DNA from 4 places in the Halomonas sp. E14 genome. Region 3 is predicted to be linked to each of the others. Evidence: predicted binding sites of a transcription regulator. Region 3 holds the regulator's gene; each other region holds the start of a gene.

Region 1 (3,456 bases), 1.2 Mb from region 3:
TCGCCGCTCGTGATTGGCCCGCGAGATGAAAATCTGACCTGACTCCATGGGCTCCCTCATGACCTCCAGCACATGACGGCTGAACTCGGGCAACTCGTCGAGGAACAGCACGCCATGGTGGGCCAGGGAGATCTCGCCGGGGCGCGGCCAGGAGCCGCCGCCTACCAGCGCCACGGCGCTGGCGGTATGGTGCGGCGTGCGGAAGGGGCGCTGGCCCCACTGCTCGGCCAGCGGCAGCCCGCACACCGAGCGCACGGCGGCTACCTCCAGCGCCTCGTCGTCGGTCAAGCGAGGCAGGATGCCAGGCAGACGGCTCGCCAGCATGGTCTTGCCGGTGCCGGGCGGCCCGGCGAATAGCAGGTTGTGCGAGCCGGCGGCGGCAATTTCCAGCGCGCGGCGCGCCTGGTGCTGGCCGCGCACCTCGGCCAGATCGCCCAGGCAGGCAGCAGGCGCCGGCGGCGCCGCAAGGCGATGCGCGGCAATCGGCGTCTGTCCCAGCAGGTGAGCGACCACCTCCAGCAAATGGCCGGCCGGCAGCACCTGGAGGTCGCCGGCCAGGGCCGCCTCGTCGGCGTTCTCACGCGGCACGATCAGCTTGCGCCCGGCCTTGCGCGCCGCCAGCGCCAGCGGCAGCACGCCCGTGACCGGTCGCAGGCGCCCATCCAGCGCCAGTTCGCCGACGCTTTCGATCCCTTCCAGCGCCTCGGCCGGCACCTGCCCCGAAGCGGTCAGGATGCCCAGGGCAATCGGCAGGTCGAAGCGCCCGCCGACCTTGGGCAGGTCGGCGGGCGCCAGGTTGAGCACGATACGGCGGGTGTTGGGGAAGTCGAAGCCGGCATTGGAGAGGGCGCTGCGCACCCGTTCGCGGCTCTCCTTGACGGCGGCTTCGGGCAAGCCGACCAGGGTCATGCCCGGCAGGCCGTTGGCCAGATGGACCTCGACCTGGACTTCAGGGGCATCGAGCCCCAGGGCGGCCCGAGTGGTGACGATGGCCAACATCATGCGCTCCCTCGCAGCGGCATGCATTAGGCCTCGATGATATCACCTCCCGGGGCGGTGCTCTCCACGCTGGCTCAGCGGTTCTGGTCGCCCGTGGCGCCGCCCGGCGCGGGGTCCACCACGCCTGTCGGCTCGCCGCCGCTGAGCGGCGGCGGAGCGGCATCGTGGCCTGCCGCAGGGGGAGTGGCCTGGCTCGTGGCAGGCGCGGCATCGTGGCGTGTCGCCAGCGCCGCTTCCAGCGCGGCCACCTGCTGTTCCAGCGCCTCGACCCGAATGCGCGTGCGCTGCAGCACCTCCATCAGAATGTCGAAATCCTCCCGCGACACCAGCTCGAGGCGATCGAAGGCGCCGCGTACGATCTGCTGGACTCCCTTCTGGATCTCCTCCGGTGCCTGCGAGGCTCCCTGAAGCCGCTCGCCGAGCTGCTGTGCCAACCGGCTGATAGGGTCTTGACCCGCCATAGTGCACCTCTCCTTCTCAAGAACGTGTGCCTACAGGATACGCAAGCCCCACCCCAGGCGCATGCACTTCAACTGCCCCGCGCTGGAGCGCCTGCACCCCGAGACAGCACCATGCTGGTGCACGGCTCGTCGAGGCCAGCACCAAGTTGGCCCACCCATGCCAGGCAATACCCTGTCTTGAATAAAGTTTTTCTGATCATGGCATGGCATTCGCACAGCCAGGGTACACCGTACCCAGGCGGCATCCACGCCGCACGTTCCGCAGGGAGAAACGCGATGAAGCTCATCACTGCCATTATCAAGCCCTTCAAGCTCGACGACGTTCGTGAGGCGTTGGCCGACACCGGCGTACAGGGCATTACCGTCACCGAGGTGAAAGGCTTCGGACGCCAGAAAGGCCACACCGAGCTCTACCGTGGCGCCGAGTATGTGGTCGATTTCCTGCCCAAGGTGAAGGTCGAGGTAGCCGTGGATGACTCGCGTCTGGAGAGCGTGCTGGACGCGATCTGCAGCGCGGCCAACAGCGGCAAGATCGGCGACGGCAAGGTCTTCGTGACCCCGCTGGAAGACGTGATCCGCATTCGTACCGGCGAACGCGGCGCCGAGGCCGTGTAACAGTCCCCAGAAAAGCGCAATGACAAGAGTGGAGACCTGCCATGAATGAACTTGCCGAGTTGAGCTATGCGCTCGATACCTTCTATTTCCTGATGTGCGGCGTGCTGGTGATGTGGATGGCGGCCGGTTTCTCGATGCTCGAGGCCGGCCTGGTGCGTGCCAAGAACACCGCCGAGATTCTGACCAAGAACATCGCCCTGTTCGCCATCGCCTGCACCATGTACCTGCTGGTGGGCTATTACCTCATGTACTCCAGCAGCGAAGGCGGCCTGCTGCCGAGCCTCGGCTTCCTGATCGGCGGAGAGAACAGCGTGGCGGCGGTCACCGCCGGCGGTGAGGATGCGCCCTACTACTCCATGCGCGCCGACTACTTCTTCCAGGTGGTGTTCGTGGCCACCGCCATGTCGATCGTGTCCGGCGCCGTGGCCGAGCGCATGAAGCTGTGGGCCTTCCTCGCCTTCGCCGTCGTGATGACCGGTTTCATCTACCCGGTGTCAGGCTACTGGACCTGGGGTGAAGGCTGGCTGGATGCCATGGGCTTCTCCGACTTTGCCGGCTCCGGCATTGTGCACATGGCCGGCGCTTCAGCTGCCCTCGCCGGGGTGCTGGTGCTGGGTGCGCGCAAGGGCAAGTACGGCAAAGACGGCAGCATCCACGCCATTCCGGGCGCCAACCTGCCGCTGGCCACCCTGGGCACCTTCATCCTGTGGATGGGCTGGTTCGGCTTCAACGGTGGCTCGGAGCTGAAGGTATCCGACGTGGATTCCGCCAACAACGTGGCCCAGGTGCTGGTCAACACCAACGCCGCGGCGGCCGGCGGCGTGATCGCCGCGCTGATCCTGGCCAAGCTGTGGTTCCGCAAGGCCGACCTGACCATGTCCCTGAACGGCGCCCTGGCCGGCCTGGTCGCTATCACCGCCGAACCGCTGGCACCCACGGCGCTGGGCGCCACCCTGATCGGCGCCGTGGGCGGGGCCATCGTGGTGGTCTCCATCGTAGCGCTGGACAAGCTGAGAATCGACGACCCGGTCGGGGCCATCTCGGTGCACGGTGTCGTGGGACTGTGGGGGCTGCTGGCCGTGCCGCTGACCAACGCAGACGCCACCTTCGGTGCTCAGCTCATCGGCGCAGCGGCCATCTTCGCCTGGGTGTTCCTGGCCAGTCTCGCGGTATGGCTGATCCTCAAGGCGACCATGGGCGTACGGGTCAGCGCAGAGGAAGAGTACGAAGGGGTCGACCTCACCGAGTGCGGCATGGAAGCCTATCCCGAGTTCAGCATTTCCAAGGTCTATGGCGGCAGCGGCGGTCGTCCGCAGCCCGGCGGCTACGCCACCGCGGCACCGATCGGCCAGCCACGCCCCGAGTAACCGAAGGCAACCTA
Region 2 (3,456 bases), 990 kb from region 3:
ACCATCGACGACGGCGAGCTGCGCTGCATCATCGGGCCCAACGGTGCCGGCAAGACCACCATGATGGACATCATCACCGGCAAGACCCGGCCGGATACCGGTTCGGTGTGGTTCGGCAGCCGCCATGACCTGCTGACCATGAACGAGCCAGAGATCGCCAGCCTCGGTATCGGGCGCAAGTTCCAGAAGCCCACGGTGTTCGAGGCGCTCAGCGTATTCGACAACCTGGAGCTGGCCATGGCCGCCGACAAGCGCATCCTGCCCACACTCACCGCGCGAATGAGCGGCGAGATACGCGACCGCATCGACGAAGTGCTGGCGACCATCGGGCTGTTGGCGCTGCGCGAGCGCCAGGCGGGGATTCTCTCCCACGGCCAGAAGCAATGGCTGGAGATCGGCATGCTGCTGATGCAGCGCCCGCGCCTGCTGCTGGTGGACGAGCCGGTGGCGGGCATGACCGAGCAGGAGATGGAGCGTACCGCCGAACTGCTCACTGGGCTTGCCGGCAAGCAATCCGTTGTCGTGGTGGAGCACGACATGGGCTTCGTGCGCTCGATTGCGCGCAAGGTAACGGTGCTGCATCAGGGCAGCGTACTGGCGGAGGGCAGCATGGATCAGGTCGCCAGCGACCCACGGGTGATCGAAGTCTACCTGGGTGCCGAAGCCGAAGAGGAGACGCTCTGATGCTGGCGATCGACAAGCTCAACCAGTTCTATGGCGAGAGCCACACGCTGTGGGATCTCGACCTGGCCGTGCCGGCAGGGCAGTGCACCTGCGTGATGGGCCGCAACGGGGTGGGCAAGACCACCCTGATGAAGGCCGTCATGGGCGAGGTGAAGGTCTCTTCCGGCAGCATCCGCTATGCCGACGACGTCGAGCTGACCAGGCGGCGGGTGGAGGATCGCTCGCGCCTGGGCATCGGCTACGTGCCGCAGGGGCGACAGATCTTTCCGCTTCTCACGGTGGAAGAGAACCTGCGCACCGGCCTGGCGGCACGGGGCGACGGCAGGCGCAGCATCCCGGAGCGCATCTACGAGCTCTTTCCGGTGCTCAAGGAGATGAAGCACCGCCGCGGCGGCGACCTCTCCGGCGGGCAGCAGCAGCAGCTGGCCATCGGCCGGGCGCTGGTGATCGAACCGCGCCTGCTGATCCTCGACGAGCCGGGCGAGGGCATCCAGCCCAATATCGTGACCCTGATCGGCGAGGTGATTCGCAGGCTGATCGAGGAGGACGGTCTCACCGTGCTGCTGGTGGAGCAGAAGCTGCCCTTCGCACGCAAGTACGCCGACCGCTTCGTGATCATGGATCGCGGCAGGCCGGTGGCCAGGGGCGAGATCGGCGAGCTCACCGATGGGCTGATCAAGGAGCACCTGACGGTATAGCACCGCAGGAGCGTGCCCCTGCGGTGCTGGCGCCGGCGCGCCCTGGTCAGTGGCTGAAGGGGAGCGAGGAGTGGTGCAGCACGATGCGCAGCTCTCCCTCGTCGTCCAGGTGGTAGCCCCAGGTCTTGTCGACGGTGGTGGTGTTGCCGTCGGCATCGAGAATCGAGACGGTGCCCAGGGTCATGGCAACGTCACCGCTGATGAAAATGGCGGCGTTGTCGATCTTGACCTCCTGCCAGCCCTTCAGTGCGAAGCCGCTGTCGGCGGGGAAGTCCTCGTCGTGCCCGACGAAGTAGGCCAGCGCGCCCTCGGGAGTGGTGCGGAAGGTATGCGGGGCCTCGGCCAGGGTGGGCTTGAACAGCACCGGCCCCATTGCATAGCCGTACGCGCTGTCGATGATGTCGCGGGCAAGGGCGGTGGCGGCATCGATGCCTTCTTCCTCGTAGGTGCTCGAGATCGCGACCAGGGCGTCGCCCCAAGCCTGCTGGGCTGCAAGCACCTGCTCCTCGGTGATGTCGCCACCCAGGTGAGTGACTGGGGCGGCGCTGGCCAGTGCGCTCATGCCAAGACCCAGGGCGGCAGCGGCAATCGTCGTCTTGAACATCACGAATTCTCCCTTTCGGTTAGGTGAACAGTACATTCGAAAATGCGCTGTCACTCTAGCGCAGCCCTGCGGCGAAGCCATTGCGGCCGTCGGCGCTTCCACGGTTTTTCCCCTTATTCGGCTGCCCTGCGGCCTGCTGCGCTCGAACCGCTCGCTGCGCTGTTGCTCATGCACCATCGTGGTTCGACTGTTCGGGCAGCTGCACCGGCGTGATGCAAATGAGCGCCGGCAGCTGCACCTCGATGTGGCAAGAATGTGTCTCGGGTCTGGGGTGGGTGTTATTCAAGCTTTTGATAATGAACAATTTAAAGAGAGTGCTCAGGCTGTGGTACGGGCCTTGCTACTTCTGGGCAGATACGCTGAACGAGCCGCCCATGACCGCTTTCGCCACCTCCGCTTTCGCCAAGCCAGCGCCGCACTCCGGCCATCGCTTCGATGCCGAGCGTCACTGGGCGGCGTCGCTGACGCTCGGCTTCGACTGCCGCGATGGGCGTACGCGTATGGTCGAGGCGCGCCACCGCGGCCCGCTACGGGTGCAGCGGCCTTTCTACCCGGAAGGGCGAGATGGCGCCTGCCACGTCTACTTGCTGCATCCACCCGGCGGGTTGGTCAGCGGCGATGCCTTGAGCATCGCCGCGCGGGTCGAGCCGCAAGCCCATGCGCTGCTGACCACGCCTGCCGCCAACAAGCTCTACCGGGCCGACAGCCACGGCGTGGCCTGGGAACAGCGCACCAGTCTTAAGGTATCGCAGCACGGCATTCTCGAATGGCTGCCCCAGGAGACCATCGCCTTCGATGGCTCGCGGGGCGTGCAGGAGACGCTCATCGAACTCGAGGCGGGGGCGCGCTGCCTGGGCTGGGAAGTACTGGCGCTGGGCCGGCCGGCGAGCCGGCTGCCTTATGTGTCGGGACGCATCGATCAGCGCTTCCGGCTGTATCGCGACGGCAAGCCATTGTGGCTGGAGCGCCAACCGCTCGATCCGGCTCACCCGCGCTTCACCGGTCGCTGGGGGCAGGGCGGCGCCAGCGTACAGGCCACTTTATGGGCCGTGGGTCTCAGTGACGAAACCGCCGCCATCGAGGCACTGCGTGAGGCGCTCGCGGCGAGCCCGCGCTGGGCGGTGACCGTGCGCCACGGCGTACTGCTGCTGCGCTACCTCGGCCATGAACGCAACGAAGCCTGGGAGATCTGCCGGCAGGCCTGGGCCTGCCTGAGGCCGCTGCTCATCGGTGTGCCCGCTCATCCGCCCCGTATCTGGTTCACCTGACTCACCAGGAGAGACGCATGGAACTGACCCCGAGAGACAAGGACAAGCTGCTGCTGTTCTCCGCCGCCCAGCTGGCCGAACGACGCCGGGCCCGCGGCCTCAAGCTCAACTATCCCGAGGCCGTGGCGCTGATCAGCTTCGAGATCATGGAAGGTGCGCGCGACGGGCGCAGCGTGGCCGAGCTGATGAGCTACGGTCGCGA
Region 3 (3,456 bases):
AATGGCAGAGTGGCCGGCGGGGCTGTCGCGTAGTTCGTCGACCAGAGAGCCCAGCAGCATGGCGGGGAGGTTGTCGATGGCGTAGTAGCCGATATCCTCGAGCGCCTGCAGTGCGATCGATTTGCCGGAACCGGAACGGCCACTGATGATCACGAGCTGCATGGCGGATCTCCTGAGCGAATGGCGGGCCGTGCGGGCGGCGTCAGGGTGACGCTTGTCGTCGTATGGCCTCGATGAGTCGTTCGTGGAGTTCGCGCTGGCTTTCGCACTTGCGCAGTCTCGCACGGGTCTCGGCGTCGTTCATGGTGCCGGCTACCTGGCTGAGCAGCGCCAGGTGGGTGTCATCGGCCTCCTCGGGCACCAGCAGCACGAAGACCAGATCCACCGGTTCGCCGTCGATGGCGTCGAAGTCGATCGGCTCGGCCAGCTTCAGAAAGGCCGCTACCGGGCTGTGGCAGTGCGGGCTTCTTGCGTGAGGAATGGCAACCCCGTTGCCGATGCCGGTGCTGCCAAGGCGTTCACGCCCCACCAGCCGGGCAAACACTTCCTGGCTGTCGAGGCTCGGGGTATTCTGCGCGATGAACGTGCTGAAGAACTCCAGCACACGTTTCTTGCTGCCCCCGGGCACGCCGAACAGGGCGCGCTCCGGGGGCAGAATGGTTTCTAGTGACATGGCGTCTCAGCGAATGCCGGCGCCTTGGGCGCGGGCTTGGGCCTTTTCCTTGTGCTTGACCATCTGGCGGTCGAGCTTGTCGGTGAGGGCGTCGATGGCGGCGTACATGTCGGGATCGGAGGCTTCCGCATGCAGATCGGCGCCGGCTGCGTGCAGGGTGCAGGCGGCCAGCATACGTTCCTTCTCTACCGACAGGGTGACGTGGACGTTGGTGATGTTGTCGTAATGACGCTGAACGCGGTTCAGCTTCTCGCTTACGTAGTCACGCAGGGCATCGGTCAGCTCTACATGGTGGCCGGTGATATTGACTTGCATGACAGGCTCCTTCGTCCGTCGAGTGGTGGCTCGATTGTAACCCTTTTTAGGGCCTAGCAAACCCCCTCGCTACCCGCATTTGTCCGGGATCAAACCCGCCTCTCAAGCCTAGCGGAAACGCTTGCGTTCGCTCGACGAGGGGATACCCATGGCCTCACGATATTTGGCGACGGTACGTCTGGCGACCCGGATGCCTTCTTCTTCGAGCAGCTCGACCAGGCGGCTGTCGGAAAGCGGCTTGCGTGGAGGTTCATCCTGCACCATCTTGCGAATCCGTGCACGTATCGCGGTGCTGGAGTGCGCATCGCCCTCGCCGCCGCCCACGTGGCTCGAGAAGAAGTACTTCAGTTCGAACACCCCGCGCGGCGTATGGATGTACTTCTGTGTGGTCACGCGTGAAATGGTCGATTCGTGCATCTCAACGGCCTGGGCGATGTCGGCCAGGATAAGCGGGCGCATGGCTTCCTCGCCCTGCTCGAGAAAGTCGATCTGGCGCGCCATGATCTCGCTGCCGACCCGCAGCAGGGTGTCGTTGCGGCTGGCAAGACTCTTCATCAGCCAGCGCGCCTCTTGCAGGTGATCCTTGAGAAACTGATTATCGGCGCTCTTGTCGGCGCGCTTCACCAGCGACATGTAGTCGGGCTGGATGCGCAGCCGAGGGAGCGCTTCGGCATTGAGCTCGACGCGCCAGCCGTGGACGTCATGGATGGCCAGCAGGTCGGGCGTGACGTAGTTGCCGCTGACCTCGACGTAGGCACTGGCAGGGCGCGGGTCGAGCGAGCGAATCAGCCCGATGACAGCCTCCAGCGCTTCGTCGTCGAGCCCCAGGCGGCGCTTGAGCAAGCGGCGGTCGTCGGCGGCCAGGGCTTCGAGGAACTGGCGCACCAGCCGGCGCGCCTGGGGCAGCAGCGAAGTGGTGTCGGGCAGCGTGGCCAGCTGCAGCAGCAGGCATTCGCGCAGGTCGCGGGCGAAAACGCCGGTCGGCTCGAATTGCTGCAGACGCAGCAGGACCTGCTCCACTTCTCGGGTGGTCAGTCCGTCGAGTCCCTGCTGGCGAAGCCCGTCGCGCACATCATCAAGCGACTGGGTGAGGTAGCCGGTACCGTCGACGGCATCGATCAGGCTTTCGGCGATCAGCCGCTGGCGTTCGCTGAGGTCGGTCATGGCCAGCTGCCAGGTCAGGTGGCCGGCCAGGCTCTGAGCGCTGGCCTGGCGCTCGAAGTCAGGGCCTTCGCCGCTGCCAGCGCTGCCGTGATCGGGATAGGTGTCCGTCCACTCGCTGTCGGTGGTCAGCTCTAAGGGAATGTCGTCGTTCCAGTCGTCCGGGGGGGCGTCGTCGACCCGCGTCTCGCCGTACTGCTCGTCCAGTTCGAGCATCGGGTTGGCCTCGAGGGCCTGCTGGATTTCCTGGCGCAAATCAAGCGTGGAGAGCTGGAGCAGGGCGATGGCCTGCTGCAGCTGTGGCGTCATGGTCAGCTGGGTGCCGACTCGCAGTTGCAAAGAGGCTTTCATGGCCATGAGAGAAAGTGCTCATCTGCCGAAAAAAACCACCCTATTCCGCTTGAGCGTTGGTTGCAAGATGTGTTGCTGCAATATGCATGCCATGCGCAAATTTCATGCCCCAACACTTGACAGTCTGCAGCATCAGTGTGTTGTGAGGAACAAGGGGGCGTCAGAGGCGGAAATCTTCGCCGAGGTAAACTTCCCGCACGCGTCGATTGGCCAGGATGGTGTCGGCATCGCCTTCGGCGATGATCTGGCCGTCGCCGACGATATAGGCGGTATCGCAGATATCCAGCGTCTCGCGCACGTTGTGGTCGGTGATCAGCACACCGATGTTGCGTGCCTTGAGCTGGCGAATGATGCCCTTGATCTCGCCGACGGAAATGGGGTCGACGCCGGCGAAGGGTTCGTCAAGCAGGATGAAGGCGGGCTCGGTCGCCAGGGCGCGGGCGATCTCGACCCGCCGCCGTTCGCCGCCAGACAGGCTCATGCCCAGGTTGTCGCGAATGTGGGTGATATGGAAATCTTCCAGCAACTGCTCCAGCCGTGCGTGGCGGCCACGCTTGTCGAGGTCACGGCGCGTCTCGAGGATCGCCAGGATATTGTCCGCCACCGACAGCTTGCGAAAGATCGAGGCCTCCTGCGGCAGGTAGCCGATGCCGGCTCGTGCGCGCTCATGCATGGCGCTGCTGGAGAGATCCAGCTCGTCGATGCAGACGTTGCCGGCATCGGCCTTGACCAGCCCGACGATCATGTAGAACGAGGTGGTCTTGCCGGCGCCGTTGGGCCCGAGCAGCCCGACGATGCTGCCCTGGGCGATGGACAGGCTGATGTCGTGCACCACGCGGCGGCGCTTGTAGCTCTTGGCCAGGTGCCTGGCGTACAGCGTCTTCGTCGTCATCTCAGCGCTCCGGCTGCAGGGTCATGCGAATGCGCTGACGCCCTTCGACGCCTTCTCCCTCGGC
Region 4 (3,456 bases), 2.4 Mb from region 3:
CGAAGACCTGCTTGAGCTCCTCGCCGGTGAGGTTGTAGGCCGCCATGTCGCCGGAGGTGACCGGCGCGAAGCCCGCCTCGGCGAAGCCCAGCTCGTTGACCAGGTGATGGTGGATGCCGATCACATCGGTGATGCCGCGGGTCAGGGTGACCCGGGCCCCCACCGGCCGCGAGCGGTAGCTGGCCAGCAGCGGCGCGATGCGCCGCGTGACCAGGTCGTAGGTGCCCTGGCCGTTGACGGCGATGCGGTTCTTGTCGTGGACCGCCTTGGGGCCGTCCATGCTGACCGTCAGGCCGAAGCGGTGGGCGTCGAAGAAGGCGATCTTCTCCTCGTTGAGCAGGGTGGCGTTGGTGGTCAGGGTGAAGTCCACCGCCTTGCCGAGCCCGTGGATGCGCTGCTCGGCCCAGGCCACCACCGCACGGATCAGCGGCATGTTGCTGAGCGGCTCGCCGCCGAAGAAGACGACGTTGTAGCGCTCCCGCTGAGGGGCCTCGCGCAGCATCATCTCGATGGCCGCCTGGGCGGTGGCCAGCTCCATCTTCTTGCCGTCGCGGGGGTTGTCCAGGTCTTCCTTATAGCAGTAGCTGCAGCTCAGGTTGCAGCCGGTGTTGACGTTGAGCACCACGGTGGAGAGCGGGAACTGCTCCACCTGAACGCTCGGGTTATAGGCCTGCACGGCACCGTCGGTGATCAGCTTCAGCGCCTTGAGCTGCTCCAGGCGTGCCTGGAGGTCCGCCGGCGCTACCTCGTCGCCCAGCGTGCCCAGGGCAAGGGGGTCCAGGCCCTCCTCGCGGCCGGCCAGCGCCAGCAGTGCCTCGCTGATGCGGTCCGGGGCGAACAGGCTGGTGGTGGGCACATGGAACCACAGCGGCTGGCCTTCCACCTCCACCCGGTGCAGATTCTGGGGGATCGCTTGCAAGATTCCCATGAGGATCTCCTGGTCGTGGGGTTAGCGAAGCGGCGGATTGTTCCAGCGCTGTACGGTGACGATCAGCTGGGCCTCGTCCTGCATCTCCTCCTGGCCCACCACGCTGGCGGAAACGCGCAGGTTGCCCACGCTGTTGGCGTTGAACTGGCGCAAGGGGTTGGGCCCGGCCCCGGCCGGCGAGAAGATCCCGCTGGCGGCGTCCAGTACGCCGGCAAACTTGGCGTCCTCGTCGCGCTCGGCGATCTCGTCCCAGGGGGTGACGCTCCAGCGCACCGGCACCTGGCCCAGGGGGATTTCCTCGTCGCCTTCCAGGTAGCCGATGGCCGAGAAGACGCCGCTGACCGGCGGGGTCTTGTCGTTGCCGATGCGTGCCACGCCGAGGGCCGGGCTCACCTCGAGCCGGTCGACGCTCCGGTAGCCGGCCAGCAGCCGGTCGTGGCGTTGGTTGCCGACGCTTACAGCCAGCCAGCCGGGCACGAGGTCGGCGTGCGCCTCGACATCCAGCACCAGGCGATGTTCGCTGCGTTCCACCACGTCGCGCACGCTGACGGCCTCGCCCAGGTCGATCTCCCCCTCGCCGAGCCCCTGGCCCAGCAGTACCAGGCGGCGGCGCTCGCCGGCCTTGAGCGACGCCGGCAGGCTGGCGACGAGGCCGGGCTCGGCGCCGTCGCGCGGGGCCATCTCCACCTGCATGCCGAACGCCTCGTCATGGTCGTCGAAGATTCGCCCGCTGGGCCGCTCGCCGGAGAGGTCCAGCACCTGCTTGAAGTCGCGCCCGTTGAGCGCGAGGCTGGCGCGCCATTCGTAGCCGGTATAGACGACGGCCCGGCCCTCGCCGGCCAGCGGGCGGCCGTTGGCGAAGGCACCCTCGAGGCGCAGGGCATAGGCGTCCTCGCCGTCGGCGCCGGCGATGGTCACGTCGGCGAAGAAGTCGCCTTCACCCGGCCAGTGACCCCACAGCTGCCATTCGCCTGCGGGGGAGAGGGCCTCGGCCTGCTGCCAGGCCTCCCAGGCCTCGCTCTCCAGGCCTTGGGTCTCGGCCAGCCAGGGGGCGATCTCGGTCAGGGCGATCTCGAACCAGTCGCGGTCGCGCGCCATGGCCTGGTACTCGATGGTCTGGAACTGGCCCACGTGGAAGTGCACCAGGTGCTCCCACTCGGCCAGGGGGCGGCGCTGAAGCTCGCTTCGGCCCACGGTGTGGCAGCGCCCGCACATCGCCTGCATCTCGGGATGCTCGGAGGACTCGATGCGGTTGAGGCGGCGCTCGATCAGCATGCGCTGGGGGGCGCTCTCCTCGGGGGCGAGTCCCTGGGTGTCGGCCAGGTGCTTGACGATGGTGTGGCGGGCGTCGGCGGGCAGCTCCAGGCCATGCATGATCTGCATGCGCGCCACCGTCATGTCCCAGCCTTCGGGCGTCTTGCGCTGCTGGCTGATGCGGCCCCAGCCTTGGCCGCCCTCTTGTGCCTGGTGACAGGCGGTGCAGTGCTGCTCGATCGCCTCTGTGCCGGGGGAGGCCAGGGCCAGCGCCGGCAGCAGGGCCAGGCCATACAGGCCGGTGGTCAGTAGGGGCTTCATCGGGGTGCCTTCTCCTCGGTTATTTTTATAGGGAGTTGTGCTTGAACTTCAGCAAGCAACGAGCCATTACATTAATTATCCAATAAAAACATAGTGATATGGTTTTACGTTGCCGCATCCAGCGTAAGCGGGAGGGAGGCGGACGTTCCGACTGTCTCAGTTTGGCACGCGGGTGTCCCGCTCTGGAGCAGTCGGCACGCCGGGCCGCTGGCATGCCCTCAGCGCCGCCGGCACAGCGCCACCAGCCGCGCCTTGGAGGGCACGCCGAGCTTGGCGTAGGCGCGCTTGCGGTAGGTCTCGGCGGTGGAGAGGGCGATATCGAGTTCGGCGGCGGCGCTCTTGAGGGTGTGGCCGCGCAGCAGGTAGAGGCACAGCTGGCGCTCGCGCTCGGAAAGGGGCGCCAGCACGGCGGCTTCCTCCACGCTGGGGCGCTGCGACAGCGGCCTGGCCTGGGCGTAGTGGTGACGCATCAGGCTGGCCAGCAGCGGTGCCAGGGCGTCCAGTCGGGTCAGGTCGTGCGGCCTGAAGAGGCCGGCCTCGCGGCCGCGATAGAGGTTGAGGTAGTAGACGCTTTGCGCGCCGGGCAGGGTCAGCGACACCTTGTCGACCAGGTCGGGGAAGGCGAACAGGTGGCTGCGATAGGCTTCCGGCATGGCCTCGGCCTGCATCGGCGTGATTTCGGTGTCGCTCTGCTCGCCCTCCTCGGCCATCAGCTGGCGCAGGCGCTGGTAGTTGGGGTCCTGGCGGAACAGGCCGCCGGTGTAGAGCTCCGCCAGGCGACCGGCCATGCGCGGCGCGCGCTGGTTGTTCGCCAGCAGGCAGTCGACCTCGTCGCTCTCGTCGAAGGCGAACACCATGCACTGCTCGATGCCCACCGCCTGGCGCAGCAGGGCCAGCAGCGCCTCGTCGAAGCCCGTCTCGCCCAGCCGCGCCACGCACTCGGCCATGGCCGG

The links. Region 3 encodes sigma-54, which starts transcription at its own class of promoters, with help from an activator protein. Its sites were predicted from a motif close to TGGCACNNNNNTTGCTNT; they were not measured.
Region 1: a site for sigma-54 is predicted at 1,660-1,677, ahead of ACT7B3_RS17085 (P-II family nitrogen regulator). Genes of this name have one in related genera too.
Region 2: a site for sigma-54 is predicted at 2,313-2,330, ahead of ACT7B3_RS06775 (urease accessory protein UreD). Genes of this name have one in related genera too.
Region 4: a site for sigma-54 is predicted at 2,552-2,569, ahead of peaA (quinohemoprotein amine dehydrogenase subunit alpha). Genes of this name have one in related genera too.

Annotation. Positions count from the first base shown of each region.
Region 1 covers NZ_CP199423.1:3,623,353-3,626,808, forward strand. Annotated here, with positions in the region: gene ACT7B3_RS17075 (YifB family Mg chelatase-like AAA ATPase) at 1-1,002, opposite strand, end outside; gene ACT7B3_RS17080 (accessory factor UbiK family protein) at 1,074-1,460, opposite strand; gene ACT7B3_RS17085 (P-II family nitrogen regulator) at 1,737-2,075, shown strand; gene ACT7B3_RS17090 (ammonium transporter) at 2,117-3,442, shown strand.
Region 2 covers NZ_CP199423.1:1,467,140-1,470,595, forward strand. Annotated here, with positions in the region: gene urtD (urea ABC transporter ATP-binding protein UrtD) at 1-684, shown strand, start outside; gene urtE (urea ABC transporter ATP-binding subunit UrtE) at 684-1,382, shown strand; gene ACT7B3_RS06770 (phosphoribosyl-AMP cyclohydrolase) at 1,429-1,986, opposite strand; gene ACT7B3_RS06775 (urease accessory protein UreD) at 2,361-3,254, shown strand; gene ACT7B3_RS06780 (urease subunit gamma) at 3,272-3,456, shown strand, end outside.
Region 3 covers NZ_CP199423.1:2,454,400-2,457,855, reverse strand. Annotated here, with positions in the region: gene rapZ (RNase adapter RapZ) at 1-162, opposite strand, end outside; gene ptsN (PTS IIA-like nitrogen regulatory protein PtsN) at 203-673, opposite strand; gene hpf (ribosome hibernation-promoting factor, HPF/YfiA family) at 680-988, opposite strand; gene ACT7B3_RS11480 (RNA polymerase factor sigma-54) at 1,097-2,506, opposite strand; gene lptB (LPS export ABC transporter ATP-binding protein) at 2,661-3,392, opposite strand; gene lptA (lipopolysaccharide transport periplasmic protein LptA) at 3,394-3,456, opposite strand, start outside.
Region 4 covers NZ_CP199423.1:61,192-64,647, forward strand. Annotated here, with positions in the region: gene peaB (quinohemoprotein amine dehydrogenase maturation protein) at 1-928, opposite strand, end outside; gene peaA (quinohemoprotein amine dehydrogenase subunit alpha) at 950-2,503, opposite strand; gene ACT7B3_RS00285 (helix-turn-helix transcriptional regulator) at 2,722-3,456, opposite strand, start outside.